Bradyrhizobium sp. WD16: one gene and its partner. The protein of the gene in region 2 interacts with the protein of the main gene of each other region in a pairwise test. Links are inferred from orthologs where the notes say so. Each region holds a gene or a part of one and is shown on either strand. Other genes may lie near its edges.

Region 1 (2,710 bases), 2.9 Mb from region 2 along the record:
ACCCTCACGGCCTCGCCGCACAGCGCCCTGGCTGCGATCTCGAGCGCGCCCTGGATTGAAGGGCCGTTCTCCTGCACCTGCCAACCGCAGAACGGCCGGCCGTCATATTCGATCGTAAGCTTGTAGCGCGGCATATAATTCAGCTGAGCCGCAGCGGCGGCGCGAGCCGGGTGCCGCGCAGGAAGACCTCGGCGGCCATCGGCTGCTTGCCGGCGCGCTGCAGTCCGAGGATGCGGACGGCACCGGAACCGCAGGCGACCGTGAGGCGGTCGTCGAGCAGCGCGCCCGGTTCGCCCGCGCCCTCGGCAAATTCACAGCGCAGGATCTTCAGCCGCACCGTCTCGCCCTCGATCACCGCCTCGCACCAGGCGCCGGGAAATGGCGAGAGGCCATGGCAATGACGCAGCACCTCGCGCGCCGGCCGCGTCCAGTCGATCTTCGCTTCCGCCTTGTCGATCTTGGCGGCGTAGGTGACGCCGTCGTCACCCTGCGGCCTGAGCTGCAGCGTGCCGCGCTCCAGCGCGCCCATGGCGCGGCCCATCAGGTCGGCGCCAAGCCGGGCGAGGCGGTCGTGCAAGTCGCTCGCGGTCATGCCATCGGTGATCGCGATGCGCTCGGCCATGGCGACATCGCCGGTGTCGAGACCGACATCCATCTTCATCACCATGACGCCGCTCTCGGCATCGCCGGCCATGATGGCGCGATTGATCGGCGCTGCGCCGCGCCAGCGTGGCAACAGCGAGGCGTGGAGGTTGAAGCAGCCGAGCGGCACTGCTTCGAGAATGGGCAGGGGCAGGATCAGGCCGTAGGCCACCACGACGGCGGCGTCAGCGCCGTGGGCACGAAACTGGGCCTCCGCCTCGCCGTTGCGCAGGCTCTTCGGCGTCAGCACCTCGATGCCGAGGCGCTGCGCCTCGCGATGAACGGGGGTGACCTGTTCCTTCATGCCGCGGCCGGCGGGTTTCGGCGCCCGTGTATAGACGGCGACGATGTCGTGCGCCTGGGCCAGTTCGAGCAGGGTCGGCACCGCGAAATCGGGCGTGCCCATGAAGATCAGACGCAGCGCCATCGCGGGCCGGCTCCTTAAGGACTGGCTCAAGAAGCCGCCGGCAAGATCGGCCGCTTCTCAGGTCGTCATGCCCGCGCTTGTCGCAGGCATCCACGCCTTTGCAGGAACAAGCCTCGCCATGACATGAAAATTCTCAGCTCAACAACAATCCAGGTGGACGAGAATGGGCCATCAGACCACCGCGCGCTTGGCGGCCTTGGTGAACTTCTTCATCACCCGGTCGCGCTTGAGCTTCGAGAGATAATCAACGAACAGCACGCCGTTCAGGTGGTCGATCTCATGCTGGATGCAGGTGGCGTAGAGACCGATCGCCTCGTCCTCGCGCAGCTTGCCGTCGATGTCGAGATAGCGCACCCGCACGCTCGCCGGCCGCTCGACCTCCTCGTAATATTCAGGGATCGACAGGCAGCCTTCCTCGTAGACGCTCGTCTCCTCGGATGACCAGGTGATCTCCGGATTGATGAAGACGCGCGGCTCCTTCTGCTCGCCCTCCTTCTTGGAGATGTCCATGGTGATCAGCCGCACCGGCTGGGCGACCTGGATCGCCGCCAGCCCGATGCCGGGCGCGTCGTACATGGTCTCGAGCATGTCGTCGGCGAGCTTGCGCACCTCCGCCGTGACCGTTTCGATCGGGCTGGAGATCAGGCGAAGCTGCCTGTCAGGGAGAATAATGATGTCGCGAATGGCCATTGGCGCGATGTAATGCGCGAGGGCAGTCCGGTCAATCAGCCGGGGGGCAGCGGCTCAACAACTATCGTCATGGCCGGGCTCGTCCCGGCCATCTACGTCTTTTCTTATCCGATGCCGACAAGACGTGGATGCCCGGCCAAGGCCGGCATGACGAACGACGCCAAGCCCCGCCCTCACCCGCCGCGACCCGAATTTACCTCCCGTAAACCACGTTTCTTCAGGCTCTGTTTACCCTTGACGTTCTCTCTTCGTTCGCTTCCGGCCACCGAATCGGGGTAGAAGAGCCCATGAACGAGATCCTGTTCGCCATTGACGGCACCCCGATCCGCCTCGGCGCGGTGCTGCTGACCCTTGCCGCCCTGACGGTTGTGCTGCTCGCCGCGATCGCCGTGGTTATCGCCCGCTCGTCCGGCCGCAACCAGACCGCAACGCTCGCCCAGGCGATGCGCGCCGACGAACTGGAAGAACGGGTCGCCGACCTGCTCAAGGCCCAGACCGAGGCCCATGGCCGGATCGACGCCATGGGCCAGGCCCTGGCGAACCGTCAGGCGGAGATGGCCCGCGCGGTCAGCGAGCGGCTTGATGCGGTCGGCCACCGCGTCGGCCAGTCGATGGAGCAGACCACGCGTCACACCGCCGAGAGCCTGCGGGCGCTGCATGAGCGACTCGGCATCATCGACAACGCCCACAAGAACCTCACCGAACTCACCACCCAGGTGACCACCCTGCGCGACGTGCTCGCCAACAAGCAGGCGCGCGGCGCCTTCGGCCAGGCGCGCATGGAGGCGATCGTCCAGGACGGACTGCCCAAGGGCTCGTTCGAATTCCAGTTCACTTTGAGCAACGGCAAGCGGCCGGACTGTGTGGTCTTCCTGCCCGACCAGCGGCCGCTCTGCATCGATGCCAAATTCCCGCTGGAGTCCGTCACCGCGCTGCGCGAGGCGAAGAGCG
Region 2 (3,350 bases):
CCAGCGCCAGCTGGTGATGGTCGATCGTTCCGCGCTCTACAAGGGCAAGCCGGTCAAGACGCTGACCGAGGGCAAGTCCTCGAGCGGCGGTCGCAACGCCACCGGGCGCATCACCGTGCGCTTCCGCGGCGGCGGCCACAAGAAGGCCTACCGCGTCGTCGATTTCAAGCGCGCCAAGCAGGACGCGCCGGCGACCGTGGAGCGGCTGGAATACGACCCCAACCGCACCGCGTTCATCGCTCTGATCAAGTATCAGGACGGCGAGCAGGCCTACATCCTGGCGCCGCAGCGCCTCGCGGTGGGTGACACCGTCGTCGCCGGCAACTACGTCGACGTCAAGCCGGGCAACGTGATGCCGCTGGGCAACATGCCGGTCGGCACCATCGTCCACAACATCGAGATGAAGATCGGCAAGGGTGGTCAGATCGCCCGGTCGGCCGGCACCTACGCCCAGATCGTCGGTCGCGACCAGGACTACGTCATCCTGCGTCTCAACTCGGGCGAACAGCGCCTGGTGCACGGCCGCTGCATCGCCAGCATCGGTGCGGTGTCCAATCCGGACCACATGAACACGTCGATCGGCAAGGCCGGCCGCAAGCGCTGGCTTGGTCGCCGCCCGCACAACCGCGGCGTCGCTATGAACCCGATCGATCACCCGCACGGCGGCGGCGAAGGCCGCACTTCCGGCGGTCGTCACCCGGTCACCCCGTGGGGCTTGCCGACCAAGGGCAAGAAGACCCGCAAGAACAAGTCCACCACGAGATTCATTCTCGCCAGCCGCCACAAGCGGAAGAAGTAAGGATCGCACGCCATGGTTCGTTCGGTGTGGAAAGGCCCGTTTGTCGAGGGCTCACTGCTGAAGAAGGCCGATGCCGCGCGCGCGTCGGGCCGTCACGACGTTATCAAGATCTGGAGCCGTCGCTCGACGATCCTGCCGCAGTTCGTTGGCCTGACCTTTGGCGTCTACAACGGCCAGAAGCACGTGCCGGTTGCGGTCAACGAGGAAATGGTCGGTCACAAGTTCGGTGAGTTCTCGCCGACCCGCACCTTCCACGGCCATTCGGGCGACAAGAAAGCCAAGAGGGCTTGAGGATTAGGTTATGAGCAAACCAAAGCGCGAACGGAGCCTCGCCGATAACGAGGCCAAGGCGGTCGCCCGGATGCTGCGGGTGAGCCCGCAGAAGCTCAATCTGGTCGCGGCCATGATCCGCGGCAAGAAGGCGTCGTCTGCGCTCGCCGATCTCGAGTTTTCGCGCAAGCGGATCTCGATCGACGTCAAGAAGTGCCTGGAATCGGCTATTGCCAATGCCGAGAACAATCATGACCTCGAGGTCGACGACCTGGTCGTCGCCGAGGCGCATGTCGGCAAGGGTATCGTCATGAAGCGTTTCGCGCCGCGCGGTCGCGGCAGGTCGGGACGCGTGTTCAAACCGTTCTCGCAACTGACGATCGTCGTTCGTCAGGTCGAGGCGAGCGCGTAACGAAGGGCGCAGGAGACAACGATGGGTCAGAAGATCAATCCGATCGGGCTGCGTCTGGGTATCAACCGGACCTGGGATTCCCGCTGGTATGCCGGCAAGGCCGAATACGGCAAGCTGCTGCACGAGGACGTCCGCATCCGCGAGCTGCTGCACAAGGAGCTCAAGCAGGCCGCTGTCGCCCGTATCGTCATCGAGCGGCCGCACAAGAAGTGCCGCGTCACCATCCACTCGGCGCGTCCGGGTGTGGTGATCGGCAAGAAGGGTGCCGACATCGACAAGCTGCGCAAGCGGATTGCCGAGATCACATCGTCGGACGTGGTGCTGAACATCGTCGAGATCCGCAAGCCTGAGCTCGATGCGACGCTCGTCGCCGAATCGATCGCCCAGCAGCTCGAGCGCCGCGTCGCGTTCCGCCGCGCCATGAAGCGCGCGGTGCAGTCGGCGATGCGCCTCGGCGCCGAGGGCATTCGCATCAACTGCTCGGGCCGTCTCGGCGGCGCCGAAATCGCCCGCATGGAGTGGTACCGTGAAGGCCGCGTGCCGCTGCATACGCTGCGCGCCGACGTCGATTACGGTGTCGCCACAGCGTTCACGACCTTCGGCACCTGCGGCGTCAAGGTCTGGATCTTCAAGGGCGAGATTCTCGAGCACGACCCGATGGCGCAGGACAAGCGCCTCGCGGAAGGCGAGGGCTCCAGCCCGAGGTCGCGCCGCGACGCGGCCTGATCTGGTTTTTCGAGAAGGTTTGAAGGCGTAAGCCGGGAACAAGAACATGTTGCAACCAAAGCGCACGAAATTCCGCAAGGCGCACAAGGGCCGGATCCACGGCGTGGCGTCGTCCGGCGCGACGTTGTCGTTCGGCCAGTACGGGCTGAAGGCGATGGAGCCGGAGCGCGTCACCGCCCGCCAGATCGAGGCCGCCCGCCGGGCGCTCACCCGTCACATGAAGCGCGTCGGCCGCGTCTGGATCCGCGTCTTCCCCGACGTTCCGGTGTCGAAGAAGCCGGCCGAAGTTCGCATGGGCTCCGGCAAGGGCACCCCCGAATTGTGGGTGGCGCGGGTCAAGCCGGGCCGCATCCTATTCGAGATCGACGGCGTCACTGACCAGACCGCGCGGGAAGCGCTGACCTTGGCCGCCGCCAAGCTGCCGATCAAGACGCGCTTCGTCGCGCGCATCGCGGAGTGAGGATTTTCGCCATGGCCGAACTGAAACCAGCCGATGTCCGTGCGATGAGCGCCGATCAGATGGACGACGAGATCGTCAAGCTGAAGAAGGAGCGCTTCAATCTGCGCTTCCAGCGCGCAACCGGGCAGCTCGAGAACACCTCGCGCCTGCGCGAAGCCCGCCGCGACATCGCTCGCATCAAGACCATCGCCGCGCAGAAGAAGCGCGCCGCGAAGACCAAGTAAGGGGCCGAAGATGCCGAAACGTACTCTGCAGGGCGTCGTCGTCAGCGACAAGCAGGACAAGACGGTTGTGGTGCGCGTCGATCGCCGCTTCACCCACCCGATCTACAAGAAGACGATCCGCCGCTCCAAGAACTACCACGCTCACGACGAGAACAACGAGTTCTCGACGGGCGACCAGGTCTGGATCGAGGAAAGCAAGCCGATCTCGAAGTTAAAGCGCTGGACGGTCGTCCAGGGCCAGAAGAAAACAGCTTAAGCGCGCAGTAGCGCAGCAGAAAGAGGACGAGGTGCATCAATGATCCAGATGCAGACCAACCTCGACGTGGCCGATAATTCAGGCGCGCGCCGTGTCATGTGCATCAAGGTGCTTGGGGGTTCCAAGCGCCGCTATGCGACCGTCGGCGACATTATCGTCGTGTCCGTCAAGGAAGCGATTCCGCGTGGCAAGGTGAAGAAGGG

What was found. The genes of interacting proteins can lie anywhere in the genome.
Region 1: the proteins of rplV (region 2) and def interact in binary tests that used the Escherichia coli proteins (3 or more experiments, as listed by UniProt). The link is inferred for Bradyrhizobium sp. WD16 from one-to-one orthologs.

Annotation. Positions count from the first base shown.
Region 1 is NZ_CP028908.1:1,249,983-1,252,692, forward strand. It holds def (peptide deformylase), read right to left. Parts: upstream 1,760-2,710; coding sequence 1,241-1,759; downstream 1-1,240. Other genes in the region: truA (tRNA pseudouridine(38-40) synthase TruA), read right to left, coding at 1-134; fmt (methionyl-tRNA formyltransferase), read right to left, coding at 140-1,069; DB459_RS05855 (DNA recombination protein RmuC), read left to right, coding at 2,047-2,710. UniProt on the Escherichia coli protein: Removes the formyl group from the N-terminal Met of newly synthesized proteins. Requires at least a dipeptide for an efficient rate of reaction. N-terminal L-methionine is a prerequisite for activity but the enzyme has broad specificity at other positions.
Region 2 is NZ_CP028908.1:4,136,467-4,139,816, forward strand. The notes cover bases 98-2,790. They hold rplV (50S ribosomal protein L22), read left to right. Parts: upstream 98-1,100; coding sequence 1,101-1,481; downstream 1,482-2,790. Other genes in these bases: rplB (50S ribosomal protein L2), read left to right, coding at 98-799; rpsS (30S ribosomal protein S19), read left to right, coding at 812-1,090; rpsC (30S ribosomal protein S3), read left to right, coding at 1,503-2,207; rplP (50S ribosomal protein L16), read left to right, coding at 2,254-2,667; rpmC (50S ribosomal protein L29), read left to right, coding at 2,679-2,790. Also shown: more of rplB, read left to right, coding at 1-97; more of rpmC, read left to right, coding at 2,791-2,891; rpsQ (30S ribosomal protein S17), read left to right, coding at 2,902-3,147; rplN (50S ribosomal protein L14), read left to right, coding at 3,187-3,350. UniProt on the Escherichia coli protein: This protein binds specifically to 23S rRNA; its binding is stimulated by other ribosomal proteins, e.g. uL4, bL17, and bL20. It is important during the early stages of 50S assembly.